DNA from 2 places in the Pelosinus fermentans DSM 17108 genome. Region 1 is predicted to be linked to the other one. Evidence: riboswitches for the same ligand, from Rfam matches in the RefSeq annotation. Region 1 holds a riboswitch; the other holds the start of a gene.
What was found. A riboswitch is a leader RNA that binds a small molecule or an ion and turns the genes downstream of it on or off. The one in region 1 is predicted to bind FMN.
Positions count from the first base shown of each region.

Region 2: another riboswitch for FMN. It lies ahead of ribD (bifunctional diaminohydroxyphosphoribosylaminopyrimidine deaminase/5-amino-6-(5-phosphoribosylamino)uracil reductase RibD); the one in region 1 lies ahead of FR7_RS20735 (ECF transporter S component).

Region 1 is NZ_AKVN02000001.1:4,505,593-4,516,893, reverse strand. It holds gene FR7_RS20740 (Nramp family divalent metal transporter) at 1-1,126, shown strand, start outside; FMN riboswitch at 1,271-1,396, shown strand; gene FR7_RS20735 (ECF transporter S component) at 1,727-2,314, shown strand; gene FR7_RS20730 (YitT family protein) at 2,546-3,397, opposite strand; gene FR7_RS20725 (DUF4870 domain-containing protein) at 3,440-3,790, opposite strand; gene FR7_RS20720 (Rossmann-like and DUF2520 domain-containing protein) at 4,234-5,127, shown strand; gene panB (3-methyl-2-oxobutanoate hydroxymethyltransferase) at 5,124-5,963, shown strand; gene panC (pantoate--beta-alanine ligase) at 6,036-6,881, shown strand; gene panD (aspartate 1-decarboxylase) at 6,886-7,272, shown strand; gene FR7_RS20700 (NanQ anomerase/TabA/YiaL family protein) at 7,539-8,009, shown strand; gene speD (adenosylmethionine decarboxylase) at 8,461-9,273, shown strand; gene FR7_RS20690 (LysR family transcriptional regulator) at 9,419-10,300, opposite strand; gene FR7_RS20685 (phosphoribosylformylglycinamidine synthase) at 10,402-11,301, shown strand, end outside.
Region 2 is NZ_AKVN02000001.1:2,386,772-2,398,072, forward strand. It holds gene FR7_RS10865 (FHA domain-containing protein) at 1-267, shown strand, start outside; gene FR7_RS10870 (Stp1/IreP family PP2C-type Ser/Thr phosphatase) at 274-993, shown strand; gene FR7_RS10875 (FtsW/RodA/SpoVE family cell cycle protein) at 996-2,261, shown strand; gene FR7_RS10880 (peptidoglycan D,D-transpeptidase FtsI family protein) at 2,251-3,663, shown strand; gene pknB (Stk1 family PASTA domain-containing Ser/Thr kinase) at 3,681-5,561, shown strand; gene rsgA (ribosome small subunit-dependent GTPase A) at 5,576-6,451, shown strand; gene rpe (ribulose-phosphate 3-epimerase) at 6,457-7,104, shown strand; FMN riboswitch at 7,147-7,278, shown strand; gene ribD (bifunctional diaminohydroxyphosphoribosylaminopyrimidine deaminase/5-amino-6-(5-phosphoribosylamino)uracil reductase RibD) at 7,390-8,520, shown strand; gene ribE (riboflavin synthase) at 8,489-9,148, shown strand; gene FR7_RS10910 (bifunctional 3,4-dihydroxy-2-butanone-4-phosphate synthase/GTP cyclohydrolase II) at 9,164-10,372, shown strand; gene ribH (6,7-dimethyl-8-ribityllumazine synthase) at 10,377-10,841, shown strand; gene yfcE (phosphodiesterase) at 10,881-11,301, shown strand, end outside.

The DNA of each region.
Region 1 (11,301 bases):
AGCCGCAGGGGCAGAGTATGGTTATAAATTGCTTTGGATGGTAACCTTATCTACCATTATGTTAATCGTTTTGCAGCATAATGTAGCTCATTTAGGAATTGTTACGGGGCGATGCTTATCGGAAGCAGCTACTGAATATCTGCGACCTTTAGTATCAAGAACGGTATTGTTTTCGGCAATAACGGCGGCAGTGGCCACTGGTATGGCTGAAATATTAGGTGCTGCTATTGCCTTACAAATGCTATTTCATATTCCTCTGAAAATTGGAGCCTTATTAACCGGCATAGGCTGCAGCTGGATGTTATGGGCTAATTCCTATAAAAGACTAGAAAAATGGATTATGGGTTTTGTTTCAATCATTGGCATAGCGTTCTTATTTGAACTAAGTCTAGTCAATATTGAGTGGTCTGAAGCTGCTGTTGGATGGGTAACACCTGTTATTCCGGATGGAGCTATGTTGGTGGTAATGAGTGTGCTTGGGGCAGTGGTCATGCCCCACAATTTATTTTTGCATTCTGAAGTCATCCAAAGCAGACAATGGAATTTGGAAGATGATGTTGTGATTAAGCGGCAGTTAAAGTATGAGTTTGCAGATACCCTATTTTCTATGTGTATTGGCTGGGCCATTAATAGTGCGATGATATTGGTTGCTGCTGCCGTGTTTTTCAGTAATCAAATATCTGTTGATGAATTAGAGCAAGCAGAAATTATGCTGCGTCCTTTACTGGGGAATGCTGCAGCTGTTGTTTTTGCTATCGCTCTTTTATTTGCAGGTATTTCTTCCACCGTTACTGCAGGTATGGCTGGTGGTAGTATCTTTGCAGGTATATTTAGAGAACCCTATGATATTAAAGACCGTCATTCCTGGATGGGAGTAGCGATTACCTACGGTCTGGCGGTTGCTGCCATCTTTTTTATCGAAAGCCCTTTTCAGGGGCTGGTATATTCCCAAATGTTTCTTAGCATTCAATTGCCTTGGACGATATTCTTGCAGATTTACTTGACATCATCCACGAAGGTCATGGGGAAATATGCAAATACAGGCTTACAGCAAATTGTGTTATGGGGCATTGGTCTTATTGTTTCTGTCTTAAATATGATGCTGTTGTGGGATTTTATTAAATAATGGTGTAAGAAAGAGTAAGAAAAGATGAGTCACGTTTTTCGTATTACTTTTTAACTTGCAAAGAGGCAGCAAATTTGCTACAATGAATCCATCATCATCACTCGGTGATAATGATTATCTCTGGGGCTAAAATTAAATAAATTGAAATATCTTCAGGGCAGGGTTAAATTCCCGACCGGTGGTAAGCAGATTCTGCAAGCCCACGAGCCGCAAGGCAGATTTGGTTTGATTCCAAAGCCGACAGTATAGTCTGGATGTAAGAAGAGAAAGCAGCACATTGTATGTATAACAGATAGTTTGACTTTCTGGAGATGCATCCGTGTATGAGGCTTAGTAAGCCGACATTAACGATGTGTTTGCATGTAGTGAGTGATTAAATCCCCGAAGGCATTTCGGGGATTTTTTTTGATAAGTAGAGAAAATATAGTTTAATAGGTGGAAGAAATGAACCACAAAGGCACAATGTCGCTGATGCGACACACAAAGGAGTGCACAAAAATATAAATAAAACCCTTTGTGTCCTTTGCGTCTTTGTGGTTCGATCTGCTTTGTATGTTGTATAAGTTTGATTTAACGATTACTTTTATAGGGGGATTGGACATGATTTCTGCCAATACGCGATATATTACTAAAATTGGAATTTTATCAGCAATTGCTGTAATCTTGATGTTTTTTGAAGTGCCATTGCCGATGATGCCTAGTTTCTTAAAATTAGATGCCAGTGAATTGCCTGCGATTATTGGAGGCTTTGTGCTTGGACCTATGGCAGGGGTTATTATTGAATTAATTAAAAACGTATTACATGCTGCAAATACCCAGACAATGGGAATTGGGGAGATTGCTAATTTCTTGGTGGGAGTGGCTTTTATTCTGCCAGCGAGCTATTTATATCGGCGCTATAAGAGTTTTAAAGGAGCTGTGCTTTCTCTCTTTATTGGAACCTTCTCTATGATGTTTTCGGCGTCTTTGCTGAATTATTTTATTCTGCTGCCATTATATCAAGCTGTGCTGCATTTTCCCTTAGAGCAGATTATTAATTTAGGAACAATCGCAAATCCCCGGATTGTTGATTTAAAATCCTTCATTGCCCTGGGGATTGCACCTTTTAATATGATAAAAGGAATTGCCATGTCCCTTCTTACATTGATGATTTACAAGAAGCTTTACCCTGTATTATGCGAGAGGTAAGTAGGGCTTTAATTATCAAATAAAAGAATACAAAAAGGCTACTCTGTCAGTACAGAGTAGCCTTTTGACATAGCTTTGTGGTTCGATTGTTTTATATGTTTTTGTGAAACGAGCAGGGAAAGAACGATTAAACCGCAGAGACGCAGAGTGCGCTGAGGGGTATTTTCTAACGCTATTAATTATTTTTCTCTGTGTCTCTGCGCCTCTGCGGTTCATTTCAAATTATTTTTCTTATAGCTGTTTCATTCCAGGCAGTGTGAAGCCTCTCCCTAGAACTTCTACAGCATCTTGAACGATCATAAAGGCGTTGGGATCTACATCTTGGATGAGAATTTTAATCTGACCAATTTGGGTCAGGCTTACGACTACAAAAATTATTTGTTTTTCTTGGCGGGTAAAGGCGCCTTCTCCATGAAGGATTGTTGCACCTCGCCCTACCTCTTTTAAAATGGCTTTAATAATCTCATCGGTTTTATAAGAGATGATGTACAAGGTTTTCTTACGGTTAAATCCTTCCACCACATTATCCGTAATATTAGCTGCAATGAACATGGAGATAAGAGTTAGTATGGCAAGTTTAATGCCGAAAAGAATGGCAGCAATCACCATAATCACACAGTTAACCGAAAAAGAAGCAATACCTACATTAATAGAATAGTACTTTTTGAGGATGCTTGAAACGACATCAAGCCCGCCGCCGCTGCCATTGGCCTTAAAGATAAGACCTGAGCCAATACCTGTTACAATTCCGCCAGTAATGGCAGAGAGAATCGGATCATCCACGACCATAAAATTTGACAAGTAGCCCGTTGCATCTACGAAAAAGGAAAAAAGTACTGCTCCATAAATGGTCTTTAAAAAATATTCTTTTCCAATAAGCCGATATGCAGCATAGAAGAGAGGGAGATTCATTACAAAGATTTGAAGACCAATAGGCCAGCCAGCAAGATAATAAAAGATAATGGCTAACCCGCTTACACCGCCGCTTAACAAGTGGTGAGGTACGAGAAAACTATTGATCGCGACAGCACTTACCAGGCAGCCAATGCCAACAGAAAGATATTGATAGATTTTATAACGCATATAGTTCCTCCTAGTGTAATATAAAAGGCATAATGTTCGTTACTAAAGTTTATGAATCAGTTTTTGGATAAAAGGGTATTGATAGGTTTCACCATAAAAGGCTTTACTTGCTGCAATAATCGATGTTGCGAGCAGAATCAGCCACAAAATACCTACGATAGGAAGCAGAAAAACACCAATTATTAATATACATAAAGAACTGACAATGAAGGACGCAGTCAGTATACTCAAATGGGCAACGAGAGCCTGTTTTGCATGATGATAGACGAAAGCGTCGTCTTTTTTTAATAAGAAGATGACTAATGGTGCAATAATAAAGCCCAATCCCCCTAGGAAATAGGATATATGGGCTAAAATAGCTAAGAGTTTTTGTTCTCCTGTTATCTCATTCATAAGAACACCTCCTTGAATCTATTTTATAGTAGCTTTGATCTTTTGTATATCTTATTCCAAGATTTTCAGTTATGTATACTTGTCAATAAAGCATAATCATAGATACATAAAATCCTTGTGTTTTTATTATGGTTTATGATATTATCGTTTTGTAGTAAAAATGGCGAAGCGTTCTTTGGGTGGTATCAGTTATGAACCATACTGTAAAAAGAACTTGTTGCTATAGTATTCCACAGTTTCATATCGAATTATAGCCGCTTAGATCTTTTAATGGACTGAGACGGGAGGTTGCATAGGAAAAGTATGCCTTTCGGACAAGCTCCGGAAGGCTTTTTTATATTTTCTTTTCCTTTGGCTGCCAAGCAGTCTTGGAAAGTTTCTTTTAGGATCTCAAAGGATGCTCATCCTTTGCCTCTTCACGGCTATTAGGTAAAGGAGGAAATATGAAAAAACAAAAGCCGAAAATAGGTATTGTTGGAGCCGGGAAAGTGGGGAGTGTGCTGGCACGAGGATTATCTGATAGAGGGTATCATTTATCTGGAATTGCTAGTAATAGTCTAGAATCAGCAAGTCAGCTGGCTAGGGAATTGGGAGTAGGTACGAGAGTAAGAGCGGCCGATTTTATACAAGATGCTGAGATCCTATTCATTACAACACCTGATCGTTGCATTGGAGAAGTGACAGCACAAGTAGCCAGAGAGAATGGTTTCAAAAGAGGGCAAATGGTGCTTCACACTTCAGGATGTCTTACCGCGGAAGTACTCTTGCCGGCAAAAAAGCAAGGAGCATGGATTGGCTGTATGCATCCGCTGCAATCCTTTGCCAATAAAGAACATACTAGTGAAAGGTTAGCGGGCATATATTTTGCCTTAAGCGGACAGGCAGAGGTAATACAGCAAGCCGAAAAAATTGTGAATGATTTAGGAGGAACCAGTTTTCAGATTTTAGATACAGATAAGTCCCTTTACCATGGGGCTGCCTGCATTGTATCGAACTACACGGTTTCCTTGATGCACTGGGCAAGTCGGCTGTATGGAAAATTTGGCTTATCTTCGGATGAAGCGTTAACTGCTTTAGTGCCGCTGCTGGAAGGAACCCTGCAGAATATAAAGGAAATGGGAGTGGTTCAGGGTCTGACGGGTCCAATTAGTCGTGGAGATGATATTACGGTAAAGACACACTTGGAGGCATTTGAAAACGAAGTAGATAAGAGCTTATATAGTGAACTTGGGATGTATACTCTGGGGATTGCCTTAGAGAAAGGTACAGTTAACCAGGAACAAGCTGCAAGCATAGAAGAAATATTAAGAATTGATAACAGGGGGAAATCATCATGAGTACCAATGAAAAGATTACAACGACAGTGATTCAGCAGCGAAAAATAGAGGGAAAAGCCATTACCATGCTAACAGCTTATGATTTTTCTACGGCAAAGTTTCTTGATGATGCCCAGATCGACATGCTATTAGTAGGTGATTCTTTAGGAAATGTGATATTAGGATATGATTCGACTTTGCCTGTCACGATGGAGGATATGATTCATCATGGGAAAGCAGTATGCCGGGGGGCAAAAAAAGCAATGGTAGTTGTAGATATGCCCTTTATGTCTTATCAGGTGTCCGCAGAGCAGGCAGTAGCTAACGCAGGAAGGATTATGAAAGAAACAGGGGCCCAAGCTGTTAAACTAGAAGGCGGCAGCGAAATTGCTGAGGCAGTAAAAAAAATAGTCACTGCTGGAATTCCTGTAGTGGGGCATTTGGGTCTAACGCCTCAGTCAGTTCATAGTCTGGGCGGCTTTAAAGTACAGGGAAAAGAGGAAATAGGGGCGCAAAAATTGCTTAATGACGCCAAGATTTTAGAAGAAAACGGGGCTTTTGCTGTTGTCCTAGAGTGCGTACCAGCCTTACTGGCACAAAAAGTAACGCAGCAGCTCAATATACCAACCATTGGCATCGGCGCAGGGGTGCACTGTGATGGTCAGGTATTGGTTATCAATGATCTGCTTGGTTTGTATCCTGGGTTTACTCCCAAATTTGTAAAACAATATGCTGTTTTGCATGCAGCAATAGCGCAAGCAGTAGCCGACTATAAAAAAGAAGTAACAGAAAAAAAATTTCCCGCGGCGGAGCATAGTTTTAAAATATCGGATGGAATTTTAGAAAAATTATACTAGGCTTGGTGGACTACTATACCTCAGCTACGTGATGAGGTACTAAAGCAGCACGGGAAGAAGGGGAATGAAATCATGAGAATTATCGAAACCATCGAGGAAATGAAGATTTTTGTTAAGCAGGTAAAAGCCAGAGGCTTATCAATTGGCTTAGTACCCACCATGGGTTCCTTGCATGAAGGACACCTTACGTTGATGCGTCAAGCCAAGGAACAAAGCGATATCGTTGTAGTGAGTATTTTTGTGAATCCTACTCAATTTGGTCCTAATGAAGATTATACAAAATATCCAAGAGACTTAACGGGCGATAGTGTACAAGCAGGTACTGCGGGTGTAGATGTTATCTTTCATCCTCAAGCACAGGAGATGTATCCTAAGGGATATAGCAGTTTTATAGAAATTGATGGTATTACGCAAAAACTATGCGGTTTGTCTCGTCCGGGTCATTTTCGTGGAGTCGCTACTGTTGTGACTAAATTGTTTAATGTCATTCAGCCTGACATAGCCTTCTTTGGTCAGAAGGATGCTCAGCAGGTATTAGTGCTTCAGCGCATGGCTTCTGATCTAAATATGAATATAGTTATTGAGATTGTACCTATTGTGCGGGAAAAAGATGGACTTGCCATGAGTTCTCGTAATGCTTTCTTATCTGTTGAAGAACGAAGAGCGGCATTAGTGCTGTCTTCTAGCTTGCAGCTGGCCAAACAGCTTGTTACCAGTGGTGAGATAAACGTAGAAGCCATCAGGCAGCAGGTGATAGCAAGTATCCAGTTGGAAGAACTAGCGCAAATTGATTATGTAGAAATACACAGCTATCCGTTATTAGAGACTATAGACCAGATTATCGGTAAAACTCTTCTAGCCTTAGCTGTACGCATTGGGAATACTCGTTTAATTGATAATATCATTTTGGAGGGATAATTCTATGTTTATTACATGTTTAAAAGCTAAGCTTCATTGTGCCACGGTGACGGAGGCTAATCTTAATTATATGGGAAGTATCACCATTGATGAAAGCTTACTGGCAGCTTCAGGAATCCTGCCTAATGAAAAAGTGCAAATTGTAAATAATAACAATGGTAATCGGTTTGAAACCTATGTAATAGTCGGCGAGAAAGATTCAGGAGTCATTTGTTTGAATGGGGCAGCAGCCCGTTTAGTACAGCCTGATGACAAAGTCATTATTATCTCCTATGCCATGATGACGGAAGAGGAAGCAAGGAACTTTACCCCTACTGTAGTGATGGTGGGTGAAAATAATAAAGTTAAGGAAATCCGCGGCAGGGAAATCCATGGACAGCTTGCTGACTAAAAAAGCAGGAACAAGAGGCAGTGTAAACTGCCTCTATTTTTATAGAATTTATAAGTTTTGCAGATGAAAAAGAATAAGAATTTGAACCACAAAGGCACAATGCCGCTGCTGCGGCACACAAAGGAGAACACAAAAAATATAAATAATCCCTTTGTGACCTTTGTGCCTTTGTGGTTCAAATTTTTAAAAACTCTTCATTGACAGAGGAAAGGCAATAAAAATAAAGAATAGATATAAAATAGAGTTTAAAAAGGGAGGTTGCTAAGATGATTTATGGACAGTTAAAGAATTTTGAACAAGAGAAGGCTGCTTTGTCTCCTGCCTTGCAAAGAGGTTTGCAGTATTTAATCAATACCGATTTGTCTAGTTTGCCAGTTGGTAGGCATGATATTGAAGGGGATGCGATATTTGCCTCCGTTTCCGAATATGAAACGGAACCCAAAGAGAAAAGAAAACCGGAGGCTCATCAGAAGTATATTGATATACAGTATGTAGTTTCAGGGGAAGAAATGATTGGGTGTAGTCTGCTATCTTCAGAGTATGGAGTCCTTCAGGATGAACTGGAGCTAAAAGATTTGATTTTTTATCAAGGAGTACAGCAAGAGGTAGAACTGCTGCTAAAACCCGGGTTATATGCCGTGCTTTTCCCTAATGATGTTCATCGTCCTAATTGTACGCTGCATTCGGTAGCCAAAGTTAAAAAGGTAGTGCTGAAAATAGCCCTTTCTGCACTATAATCATTACTTTCCAGCTCAATTAAAATAAGAACTCTCGCAGATGAAAATTTGCTATAGAGTTCTTTTTTTATAGCTATTAAGAATACTTTATTGACAAAACACTATACTAAAGATAGGAGTGTTGCATCCTTTTTCCTTTATTTTTTAAGCGCAGCGGGATTCGAAAAAATACTATTTACAGCAATAAAAAAGTAGGCTATTATGTAGTACTAGAAGTACATTTTATTCGATGAATAAGCCGCTCTACGACTCCTATTTAAAGCAGGTGGGAGCCCTAGAGGGGCTAATTTGACGGATAAGTGGGACTTAGGTTGGGTGGTGAAACTCCATTTGACTAAAAAGTATTCTTTCGCATGATAAGTGTCAAAGCAACAAGGCTCCTAGCAGACGATGATACCGTACTGATTCAGGGCATGACTTTGAAATTGTACAACAAGTAAGGAGAAGAAATATGGAAATAAAGTCAATTAAAAAATTAAAATTGTATGGTTTTAACAACCTGACCAAGACACTTAGTTTCAACATGTATGATATATGTTATGCAAAAAGTCCGGAACATCGTCAAGCCTACATTGAATACATTGATGAAGAATACAATGCGGAGCGTCTTACCAATATTTTAACAGAAGTCGCTTATATGATTGGTGCGAACATCTTAAATATTGCAAAGCAGGACTATGATCCTCAGGGTTCCAGTGTAACCATGTTAATTTCAGAAGGAAAAATGGCAGTTGAGGCACCAGAGCTGATCGATCTGCAGGAAATTAAGTCTGATGCTGTGGTAGCCCATTTAGATAAAAGTCATATCACCGTACACACCTATCCGGAAAGTCACCCTGATAAGGGTATTAGTACGTTTCGTGCTGATATTGATGTTTCTACCTGTGGAGAGATTTCACCACTAAAAGCACTGAATTATCTTATTAACAGCTTTAGTTCTGATATTGCAATTATCGATTATCGAGTACGGGGATTTACCCGTGATGTTACAGGGAAGAAGTTTTATATTGACCATAAAATTAATTCGATTCAAAATTACATTGCTCATGATACTCGTGAGTTATATCAGATGCTTGATGTGAATATCTATCAGGAAAATATTTTCCATACCAAAATGATTTTAAAAGAATTTGATTTGGATAATTATTTATTTGGTACAGCCAAAGGTGAACTTTTGCCAGGTGAGAAGAAAAAAATCAAACAGCGCTTGAAAAAAGAAATGTCAGAAATCTTTGCTGGCCGTAATATTCCTAAAGTGAAGTGAAGTCATCTATGATCCATTAAAGAAACTCTATAGTGAGGTCACTGGTATATGACATTAACGCTTCGCCGTGTTACTTAACCTACGCTTTTAATGTCATATACCAGTGACCTATGCAAGGTGCAAATCTTTAGTCGATATTATGAAACTATAACAATTCAATAAATTTCTGTGCTGCAAGTGGAACTGGCAGATAATCATGGGTCATAATCCCTAACTCTCGCGGAGGTATATCAGTAGTGAGGGGAAGGGTAAATAATTGATTGTCAGCCAGTTCTTTTTGTATATATTCCTTGCTGATAAATGAGACCCCCAGTCCGATTTTTGTCAGTTCGATCATTAAGTCCACACTGCCTAATTGAATCTCAGGCTCAAATGGGAGATTATGCTGGGCGAACATAGAATCCAGGAAGGTCCTTGTGGTTGTATTCTTTTCTAATGTGAGAATAGGTAAAGCAGCAATATCTTTAAGAACCAGGCGTAGACTTTGCAGGTGAGCGAAAGCAGAACTGGCGACAAATGCGTCATGCAGCATTTTACATTTGCTGATGGTCATGCCCGGATACAGTTTTTCGGCGGCAAGATTAACCACACTAATATCCACTAAGCCTTTTTTTAATAAGTCCACACAAACAGGAGAGGGACGATTGGTAATATTGAGTTTGATTTTAGGATACAGAAGGTTAAATTGTTTAAAATAAGGAAGTAAGTAGTATTTGCAAATGGTATCGCTGGCACCTATTTTCAGCTCTCCTTGTTCTAAGGAATGCAATTCATTGATGCTGCGTTCACCTGTTTTTAGAAAGTGAAAGGCTTGCTCTACATGGGTAAATAAAAGTGTGCCTGCTTCTGATAACTGTACGTGTTTGGTACTGCGAAAAAAAAGTTTTGTATTCAGCTTTTCTTCCAATTGTTTTATTGCCTGGCTGACAGCTGACTGGGAGATGTATAATTCATTAGCAGCTGCTGAAAAACTTAAGTATTTGGCAACATAGTAAAACACTTTATACAGTTCAAAATTAACGTCCATATATAAACACTCCTTATAAGTTTTATTAATACTATTAATTATTATAATTAATCATAATATATTACAATAACAATAGCAAGACGATACTAGGAGGTAGAAACATGCCATTTGAAGTCAAACGAATTTTCGTGGAAAAAAGGCAGGATTTTGCGGTAGAGGCCAAGGGAATGTATGCTGATCTTACTCAGAATCTTGGCATTACAGGTTTGAAACATGTACGCCTTGTCAATCGTTATGATATATCGGGAATCAGCCAGGAAGAATTTGCAGAAGCTAAACAAAGTATATTTTCTGAGCCGACTGTTGATGATGTTTATGATGAAATACTCACCATAGTACCAGAAGATAAAATATTTGCAGTAGAGTATCTGCCGGGGCAATATGACCAGCGAGCTCATTGGGCGGCGCAATGCGTGCAAATACTAACAAAAACAGAAACCTTATCCATTCGTACTGCCAAAGTAATTGTATTACAAGGCAATATTACAGAAGATGAGTTTAAGAAAATAAAAGAGTACAGTATCAATCCGGTAGAAGCGCGGGAAGCTTCTTTAGAAAAACCCCGCAGTCTTGAACTAACAGTGGAAAAACCTGCTGATGTAAAGACCATTCCCGGTTTTATGACCCAATCAGCAGAAGAACTAGAATTGCTGTTAAAAGATATGGGACTGGCCATGGGACTAGGAGATATTGCATTTTGTCAGCAATATTTTCGTGATGTGGAAAAACGCAACCCGACAATCACAGAAATCAGGGTGTTGGATACGTATTGGTCAGATCATTGCCGGCACACCACTTTTTTCACTGAAATTGAAAATGTAAATATAGGAACAGGTCATTTTTCAGAGCCGATTGCTAAAGCCTATGATCAATATTGTAAAGCTAGATCCCTTGTATATCAGGATCGACAAAAAGATATCTGCTTGATGGATATCGCCGTGATGGGGATGAAAGAATTGCGTCTGCAAGGCAAGCTCACAGATCTGGATGACTCGGAAGAA
Region 2 (11,301 bases), 2.1 Mb from region 1:
GGACACATTAAATTATCTCAGAATAGTTTTTCTTTAGATGATATTACATACCTTGGACGTAATGAGCAAAATGGAATTATCATTGATGATTCATTTGTATCTCATGAACATGCGAGTATTAATAAAGGACAGCAGGGATATTTGCTGACAGACTTGAACAGTACCAATAAAACGTATTTAAATGGTCAGCCTATAGTGGAGGCGACTTTATTGAAAAATGGTGATTTAATTAAAATTGGAGCGGTAACATTTAGCTTTAAGGGGTGAGGGGTATTGCTAGCACATGTAATTTCTGATATTGGGTTGGTTAGAGAAACAAATGAAGATAGCTATATCTGTGATCCGCCGCATTTATTTATTGTGGCGGATGGCATGGGAGGTCATGTAGCTGGAGAAATTGCAAGTAAGCTTGCAATAAGTACAGTTAATGCTTATATTCAAGAGCATGTGGGGAAGGATAATCTTGAAATATTGTTAAAAGACGCAATAATACAGGCAAACACCTCAATATATCAAATGGCACTGTCTAAAGAAGAGTTCAGTGGTATGGGTACTACTGTCACAGCCTCTTATATAGATGGAGATATAATATACTGGGGGCATGTTGGTGATAGTCGTATGTATCTCTTGCGTAATGGGAAACTTAATCAACTGACAAATGATCATTCCTTAGTTTGGGAATTGGTTCAAAGTGGTAACATAACTAGAGATGAAGCCTATGTTCATCCTAAAAGGAATTTGTTGACTCGTGCAGTTGGTACTAGTTGCCTTATTACAGTTGATACTGGTTTTGTACAATGGAAGCCAGGTGATATTGTATTAATGTGTACAGATGGGCTAACCAATATGGTCAGTGAGCAGAATATCTGTACTCTAATGCAGAGAACAGATTGTGAAATTTCTTCTATTGTAGAACAATTAGTAAATCAGGCTAAAGATGCTGGTGGGTTTGATAATATTACTGTGATCTTGTTAAAAAATGAGGACATATAGGCATGATTAACACACGACAACTGGAGCGTAACTTGCTTGTAGTTGCAGGTATAATTATGTTAAATGGAATTTTAGCAGTTAACTTAGCTCATAGTGTTCTAAATTATCAGACACTAGGGGCAGTCACTTTCATCTTTGCCGGATTTATGGCTGTCAATATAGTATTATGCAAAATTGGACATACTGGTGATCCTTTGTTTTTACCTTTGGCATCTTTATTAGTTGGAATAGGGCTAATCATCATTTTGAGACTTAAACCAGAGCTTTTCATGCTGCAAGTGATGTGGGTAGGTGTGGGTTTAAGTGCTTTTCTAATCTCAGCAATTCTTGCTAAGCGGTTAGAACAAATAGCTTACTTTAAGTATATTTGTGGTTTTATTGGTGTTGGATTATTATTATCAGCGATATTATTTGGAGTAGACATTGGCGGGAATAAGAATTGGATCATCATGGGACCTGTTCGGTTTCAGCCTTCTGAGTTTGCAAAGATCTTTATCGTATTGTTTTTAGCAGCCTATTTGAGTGAAAGGCGGGAATTACTCACTCTTGCTACGAAGCATTATGGCCCCTTTGTATTGCCCCATCCAAGATTTATTGCACCTCTTATAGCAGTGTGGGGTCTTGGAATGTTAATGTTTGTTTTGCAGCGGGATATGGGTGCCGCTTTATTATATTTTGGTCTTGCCATTATCATGACATATATGGTTAGCGGCAGATCCAGTTATGTAATAATTGGCATGATCTCATTTCTAGTTGGTTCTGTAATCTGTTATAATTTATATTCTCATATTCAACTGCGAGTTGATATTTGGCTTAATCCTTGGAGTGATCCCTCGGGCGGGGCTTATCAAATTGTTCAATCTTTATTTGCTTTAGGGTCGGGAGGAATCATGGGAAGTGGTCTCACTTATGGATTTCCTACGATGATTCCTGAGGTTCATACAGACTTTATTTTTGCAGCGATTGGAGAAGAAATGGGGCTTATCGGTGCGGGAGCTGTCATCTTGCTTTATATCCTTATGATTTACCGTGCCTTTCGAACATCTTTGTTGTCTTTAATGCCCTTTAGTATGATGGTTGCTGCTGGGCTGGCAGTTTCCATGGCGTTGCAGACTTTTTTAATTATTGCTGGTGTCATTAAATTTTTCCCTCTAACAGGTATTACTTTACCTTTCATTAGCTATGGCGGGAGTTCCATTGTTTCTAATTTTATTTTACTCGGTATGTTATTTTCCATATCGGAAGTGAGAGGCTGCGATGCGAAATGACATGAATGATTTGGCTACGAATATTCGTAAGGTTGCTTTTGGACTATTAAGTTTATTGGTTGTTTTACTTTTTTATTTAACTTATATTCAAGTGGTTCAAAGTGATTTTTTAATAGCGCATCCCTTAAATCGCCGTACTCTTGAAGCTTCTCGTATGATTCCCCAGGGGATGATACTCGATAAGAGTGGTGAAAAGCTAGCATATAGTAAAAAAGTAGGAGAGAGTTTTAAGCGGGAATATCCTTATGGAGCAATTGCTGCTCAGGTAGTGGGTTATGATAGTATTACCTATGGCCGGAGTGGTGTTGAGAGTACTTTTAGTAGAGACTTAACAGGAAATAATACCTCCATTGCTCATTTAGGTGCTGTAAGCCATTTATTAACGAACAGGTCTGGTAATAATGTAGTGTTAACATTGGATGCCACTGTGCAGGAAACAGCCTATAGAGCACTTGGTAATCATAAAGGTGCAATTGTGGCGATCAATCCTAATACAGGAGCTATATTAGCGATGGTAAGCAAACCAAGCTTTGACCCTAATGAAATTGATCAGCAATGGAAACATATTTCTACTGATAAAAGCAGTCCTTTGTTAAACCGAGTAACCCAGGGATTATATCCTCCAGGGTCTACGCTTAAGGTTATGATTGCAGAGGCAGCACGCAAGGAAAAGGTAATCGATTTAAAAGAAAAAATATATTGTGAAGCGGCTTTAAAAATTCCACCAGACTATAGTTTACAAGAAAGCCATTTAGAAGCTTATGGGAATATTAATTTAGAAGAAGCATTAGCTGTTTCGTCCAATGTATTTTTTGGTACATTATCTTTAAAATTAGGGTATAAAAAAATGGAAAATATCTTTGAGCGATTTGGATTTAAACGTTCTGTTGGTCAAGAATTGCAAGAAGTTGCTTCTCATTTGCCTGATTTTTCTTCTTTAGGAGATGGAGATCTAGCGCAAACAGGTATTGGACAAGGAAGTTTATTAGTTACTCCTTTGCGGATGGCTATGTTAGCAAGCAGTTTCGCAAATGAGGGGAAAATTATGAGACCCTATCTTGTTGACAAAATAACAGGCTTAGATGGAAGTCTTATAAAAACGTTTGCACCTGAAGAATGGCTTACTCCCACAACTCCTCAACTTGCTGATGAAATTAATAAGATGATGGTGAGGGTAGTTCGCAATGGTACAGGTACAGCAGCCTCTTTGCCAGGAGTATTAGTAGCAGGTAAGACTGGTACAGCAGAGAATTCCCAAGGCGATTCTCATGCTTGGTTTATTGGTTTTGCACCAGCAGATAATCCACAAGTTGCAATTGCGGTAATTGTTGAGAACGCTGGATTTGGTGGAAGCATTGCAGCGCCGATGGCTCGTCAAGTATTTAAGGCGGCATTACAATAAGGAGGTGATAGTTCACCATGATTGATCGAACTCTTGATAAAAGATATACTATTTTGGAACATATTGGCGGCGGCGGTATGGCTGATGTTTATCGTGCTCATGATAAACTATTAGATCGCTCTGTAGCTGTAAAAGTGCTACGCTCGCAATTTGCTAATGATGAAGAATTTGTTACTCGTTTTCGTCGCGAAGCGCAGGCTGCTGCCCGACTATCTCATCATAATATTGTGAATATGTATGATGTTGGCAAAGACGATGAAGTACATTATATTGTTATGGAATATATTTCAGGTGAAACTCTTAAGGAACGTATTTTGCGAGAGCCAGTGCCGATAGAAATGGCTGTGAGAATTGCTGCAGATATTGCAGACGCATTAGAACACGCTCATCAGAATAATTTAGTGCATTGTGATATAAAGCCTCATAATATCCTTATGACTCGTGCAGGACGTATTAAAGTTACAGACTTTGGTATTGCAAGAGCTGTAAGTTCTGTGACGATGCATCATACTGCGACGATTATTGGATCGGTGCATTATTTTTCGCCAGAACAAGCGAAAGGAACTGCAGTTGGAGCAAAATCCGATATTTATTCTTTAGGGGTAGTCCTTTACGAAATGCTGACAGGTACAGTGCCTTTTAATGGTGAGACACCGATTAGTATTGCATTAAAGCACTTACAAGAAGAGCCTCGTCCTATACGAGAATTAAAACCAGAGGTACCGCCATTGTTAGAAGCTATTGTATTAAAGGCAATGGCTAAAGATGTGTCTAATCGTTATAATGATATTGGTGAAATGATTACGGACTTAAAGTCCGTACAAAATTATTTCAGAGATGATCATACGCGGCGCTTATCAAGAGGAGATTTCCCTACACAGATATTGCCGCGTTTAGATGAACCCATAATATCTCAAGCCAATTCGGGGACTGCGCTAGAAGCGGATAATAATCATTTGCAGAAAAAAAATCATTCCAAACGAGTAGTATGGGGACTGGTATTATTACTGCTATTTGGTTTTATGATCGGTGCCTTTTTCGCATTTGGTAAGTTCTGGAGCAACAATGAAGTTACTGTGCCTAATGTTATTGGTAAGCAAGTTGAGGTTGCCCGCAGTCTTTTAGTAGATCAAAACTTGCGAGTGAATGTATCCGAATCATTTAGTGATAAAATACCAGCCGGACATGTTATTTCTCAATCTCCAGAAGCTGGCAACGTTGTAAAAGAGCAGCGTATGATTAATCTTGTCGTTAGTAAGGGTGGCGAAATTACTGTAGTTCCTGATCTTAGAGGACTTAGCCGGCGAGATGCAGAGCTGCAAATTAAAAATGCAGGACTTGTGGTAGGGAGAATTGATGAGCAGTTTAATGCTGATACGCCTGTTGATGTTATTATTAATCAGCAGCCGCGGCCACCTGCACAGGTTAATAAAAATACAGCGATTGATCTTGTTGTAAGTAAAGGTGCTGGTCCGCGCAAATTTGCTTTGCCAGATTTCCGTGGAACGCCAATTAATACTGTAAATACTCAAATTGAAAGCCTAAAATTAAAGGTTGGTAAAGTAACAGAAGAAGTGAGTGACAAATATCCTTCTGGAACGATTATTGGGCAAAACCCCAGTCCTGCTGCTGAGATTACAGAAGGTGCATCTGTTGATTTAACGGTTGCAAAGGGTAATACTAGTGCTACCAAGAAGGCTGTAGTGCAGATCACTGTTCCTGAAGGAGCAATACGGCAGGCAGTACAAATCGTCATAACAGATACAAATGGACGGCGTGTAGTTTATGAAAATGTACACAAGCCTGGTGATAAGGTTGAAAAAACAGTTGATGGTGTAGGACAGGTTAGAGTACAAGTATATATAAATGGTGTATTGTTGCAAGAGCAAACAATATAACAGGAGGCAAAAAAGTGCAGCATGGGGTGATATTGAAAACATATAATAGTTTTTATTATGTGAAGACCAATGCGAAAGTAACAATGTGTACTTTGCGAGGACGTTTTAAGAAAGAACGCTTTTCTCTTCTAGTAGGGGATGAAGTAGAATATAATATAACAGAAAATGGCAAGGGAATCATTGAAAAGATTTTACCGCGTCGTAGTATGCTGCAACGGCCGATGATTGCGAATATCGATCAAGTGATCATCACTTTTGCAGCAGTAAGCCCAGATATTAATACCGTATTAATAGACCGATTTCTAGTATTGGCTGAAATGTCAGATTTAGATATTGTTATCTGTATTAATAAAATTGATTTAGCAGATAGTGAGGAATTACGACCGATTCTCGAACTATATCGTAGCATTGGCTATTGTGTGATTACGATATCTGCTAAGATGGGTGTTGGCATAGAAGAGTTACGTAATCAACTAGCTGGGAAGATTAGCGTATTTGCCGGTCCCTCTGGGGCTGGTAAGTCTACAATCTTAAATACTGTAGAAGAGGGGCTTACATTGGTAACTGGCCAAGTCAGTGAAAAGATAGGACGTGGTAAACATACGACTCGCTTTGCTGAATTGCTGCCTCTTTCTAGTGGGGGATTTGTAGTAGATACGCCAGGTTTTAGCTTCACTGAGTTTGAGAATGTGAAAAAAAATGAATTGATGTACTATTTTCCTGAAATTGCAGCTGTGGTGCATGAGTGTAAATTTAACACTTGCCTGCATTTAAAAGAGCCTCAGTGTGCTGTAAAGCAGTTAGTGGCAGAGGGGCGCATTCAGGAGCAACGCTATCATTCCTATACTGAAATATTGGCAGAAATTCAAGATAAGAAGAAAGGATTTTAAATAGTATGATTAAAATTTCACCATCAATTCTTTCAGCTGATTTCTCGAAGTTAGCTGAAGATATAAAACTAGTAGAGGCAGCAGGTGCTGATATGTTGCACATCGACATAATGGATGGTCATTTTGTGCCGAATCTTACTTTTGGACCACCTGTTGTAGCTGCGATTCGCAAGGTTACTACATTGTTATTTGATGTACATTTAATGGTTAATAATCCTCAAGATTTCATTGAACCCTTTGCTAAAGCAGGAGCCGATCTTTTAACAATCCATGTTGAAACAGCTCCACACTTACATAGAATCTTGCAATGTGTTCGAGAACTAGGGCTAAAAACGGGAGTATCCCTTAATCCGGCAACACCGCTATCTTCAATCGAAGAAGTACTTGGAGAAGTGGATATGGTCTTATTAATGACTGTAAATCCGGGATTTGGCGGTCAAAAATTTATCCCTAGTATGATTCCTAAAATAGCGAAACTAAAAAGAATGATTGATGAACGTAATCTGAAGGTTGATATACAAGTTGATGGAGGCATAAATCCAGTAACGGCTAGAGAAGTTGTAGCAGCAGGTGCCAATATTTTAGTAGCAGGTTCTGCGATATATCAGGCAGATGACATAAAAAAAGCGATTTGTGAAATTAGAGGGACTTGATTATTTTCCTTAATGCTGGTAACATATACAGTAATTGAATAAGTAAGCCTTTGGGGCAAGGTGAAAAAGAGCGATCTTTTAACTCCTTACCGGCGGTGATTAGCCCGCGAGCCGTATGGCTGATCCGGTGGAATTCCGGAGCCGACAGTATAGTCTGGATGGAAAAAGGTGATGATTTAAGTCTTATATAAGGCTTAATCAATGTTGCATTCTTCTAATGTTCTATGAGGCTGTTAAAAAGTTTTTAAACTTTTTTAACAGCTTAATTTTTTTGGAGGGTCAATTATGGATGAAAAGTATATGGGGCAGGCATTAGCTTTAGCTCAGTATGCCAAAGGTCGTACCAGTCCAAATCCTATGGTTGGAGCGGTGATTGTTCGTGATGGACGAGTGGTTGGCGAAGGATGGCATAGAAAAGCCGGTACGCCCCATGCTGAAATTAATGCATTGCAGCAAGCTGGAGATTTAGCCTATGATGCGAGTATCTATGTTACATTAGAGCCTTGCTCTCATCATGGCAGAACAGGACCATGTGTGGAAGCTTTAATTGCAGCTGGTATTAAAAAAGTAATTATTGCCATGACAGATCCTAATCCCTTAGTAGCCGGTCAAGGCATTTCTAGGCTGCGTGAGGCTGGGATTGAAGTAGTAGAGGGCGTCTTGGCAAAGGAAGCAGCAAAGCTAAATGAAACGTTTATTAAATGGATTTCTACGAAAAAGCCCTTTGTACTTTTGAAAAGTGCCATGTCTTTAGATGGGAAAATTGCTTCTTATACAGGACATTCTAAATGGATTACAGGGGCAGAATCACGAATTTATGTTCATCAATTACGAGACACTTATGACGCTATCTTAGTCGGGATTGGTACGGTGCTCGCTGATAACCCCACTTTAACTACTCGTCTGACGTATCAGGGGAAAAATCCGATTCGTGTGGTCGTTGACAGTATGGCACGCACACCAATTCATTCTAATGTCGTTACGGATGGATTAGCGCGAACGATGATTGCTGTTACCGATAAAGCACCTCAAGAAAAAATTGATACCCTCAGAGCTTGTGGTGTGGAAGTAATCGAGTGTGAGAAGACAACGGCTGGTGTGAATTTGTCTCATTTATTTAACATATTAGGTGAGCAGCAAATTACGAGTATTTTGATTGAGGGCGGAGCTGCCATCAATGCTTCTGTTCTAGAAGATAATTTGGTTGATAAAATCAATTGGTTTATTGCTCCTAAAATAGTTGGTGGCGCAGATGCTCCAGGCCCAGTTGGCGGAAAAGGGATAGCCGATGTAAATGACGCCAAAGGATTTGAAGATATACATATGGAATCAATTGGAAAAGATATATTAATCAGCGCATATCTGCGTAACCGGGAGGGACGAGATGTTTACCGGACTTGTGGAAGAATTAGGTAAAGTCAAAGCCATTGCACGTGGTGTAAAATCTGTGCGTTTAACGGTAGCTGCAAAGAAGGTCTTACAAGATGTTAAATTAGGCGATAGTATTGCTGTTAATGGAACTTGTCTTACGGTAGTTGAATATGATGCAAATTACTTTACGGCTGATGTTATGCCAGAAACAGTGGATAGTACAGCTCTGGCAAATTTACAAATTGGTTCTAAGGTAAATCTTGAGAGAACTCTTAGTATTGGTGATCGCTTTGGCGGTCATATCGTAAGCGGGCATATTGATGGTATTGGAATCATTCGAGCTAAAGATAATAATGATAATGCCGTAATTATTAAAATAGAGGCTGGTTCCGAGGTTATGCGTTATATTGTAAAAAAAGGTTCCATTGCAATTGATGGTATCAGTCTCACTATCGTAGATTATGGACAGGATTGGTTTACTGTATCATTAATACCTCATAGCGCCTCTGCCACTACATTAGGATTTAAGAAAACGGGGGATGTCGTAAATCTAGAAGCAGATGTTATTGGAAAATATGTAGAGAAGCTGCTAAATTTAGACTCAGCTCAACAACAATCTAAAACTTCTGCTATTAACATGAATTTTCTAGAAAAAAATGGGTTTACACTATAAATTGGAGGACTGAACATGAAATTTAATACGATTGAAGAAGCAATTGAAGACATTAAAAATGGTAAAATCATCGTGGTGGTTGATGATGATGATAGAGAAAATGAGGGCGACTTATTAATGGCTGCGGATAAAGTGACTCCTGAGGCTATTAATTTTATGGCGACTCATGGACGTGGGCTTATTTGTATGCCAGTTATTGGTTCTAAATTGGACGAACTGGGTATTGGCGCGATGGTATGTGACAATACGGATCCAAATTGTACTGCTTTTACAGTATCGGTTGATGCACATACTGTGACAACAGGTATTTCAGCCCATGAAAGAGCAGAAACGATTAGGGCCATGTTAGACCCCAATGCTCTTCCAGAACATTTTAGAAGACCAGGTCATATTTTCCCATTGCGGTATGTGGAAGGCGGGGTCTTAAGACGTGCAGGGCATACGGAAGCTGCAGTTGACTTACCAAAGTTAGCTGGATGTTACCCTGCAGGTGTAATTTGCGAAATTATGAATGATGATGGCAGAATGGCTAGAGTTCCAGACCTGCTGGAATTCGTTGCGAAGCATAATCTGAAGATCATTTCCATTGCAGAATTAATTAAGTATCGGAAGGCTAATGAATCATTTATCATACGCGGTGCAGAAACAAAAATGCCAACTAAATATGGCGATTTTCAATTAGTTGCTTATGAAAGCAAATTAGATAATCAATGTCATGTTGCTTTAGTAAAAGGTGAAGTGGCAGGTAAAGAAAATGTACTGGTGCGTATACATTCAGAATGCTTAACGGGTGATGTATTAGGATCAATGCGCTGTGATTGCGGCGAACAACTAGATAATGCATTAAAGCGTATTAGTCAGGAAGAAGCAGGAGTCCTGGTTTATATGCGCCAAGAAGGTCGTGGAATTGGTCTTGCCAATAAAATCCGCGCTTATGCATTGCAGGATCAGGGCAAGGATACAGTAGAAGCAAATGAAATATTGGGTTTTGCACCAGATCTCAGAGATTATGGGATTGGAGCTCAAATATTAGTTGATTTGGGGTTAACAAGTATCAAGCTGCTTACCAATAATCCAAAAAAAAGAGCTGGTTTAGAAGGTTATGGATTAACGATTACGGAAAGAGTGCCTGTGGAAATTAAAGCGAATAAATTCAATCAACGTTACTTATCGGTTAAAAAAGTAAAGTTAGGGCATTTACTTAAACAATATGGGGAGGAATAAGAATATGGTAAAATTTATTGAAGGACAATTAGTAGCTGAAGGATTAAAAATTGGTGTTGTAGTGGCGAGATTCAATGAGTTTATAAACAGTAAGCTGCTGGATGGAGCATTAGATGGTCTTAAAAGACATGGTGTAAAGGAAGAAGATATTGAAGTTGCTTGGGTACCTGGTGCATTTGAAATACCCTTAGTAGCACAGAAAATGGCTAACAGCAATAAATATCAAGCTGTGATATGCTTAGGTACTGTTATAAGAGGCAGTACTAGTCATTATGATTATGTATGTGCAGAAGTATCTAAAGGAGTAGCTCACGTAGGTATGGCTACAGGTGTTCCTACTATCTTTGGTGTTCTTACCACAGAAAGCATTGAACAAGCAATTGAAAGAGCAGGTACGAAAGCAGGAAATAAAGGTTTTGAGTCTGCAGTAACCGCTATTGAAATGGCTAATTTATTAAGACAAATATAGTAAAAGTAAAATATTTCCAGGGAAATGGTGAGTGATTACATGAATATTGGTATTATCAGTGATACTCATGGTTGTGCAAAAACATGGGAAACAATTTATGAAAAATATTTTACGCAGTGTGATTTTATTATTCACGCTGGAGATATACTATATCATGGTCCACGAAATGATATTCCTGCAGAATACAATCCTAAGCAATTAGCAAATGTACTGAATAATTGTCCTATTCCCATCATAGCAGCGTGTGGTAATTGCGATGCTGAGGTTGATAGCATGGTATTAACTATGCCCATACAGTCACCCTACGCTTATATGGTGGTAGATGGTTTACATATTATTGCTACGCATGGACATAATCTTACAGAGGATGCTAAAAAGGAAATGGCGATCAAGTTTAAGGCGAATTTATTTATTACAGGGCATACTCATGTCGCAGTACTGGAAAAAAATAATAATATTG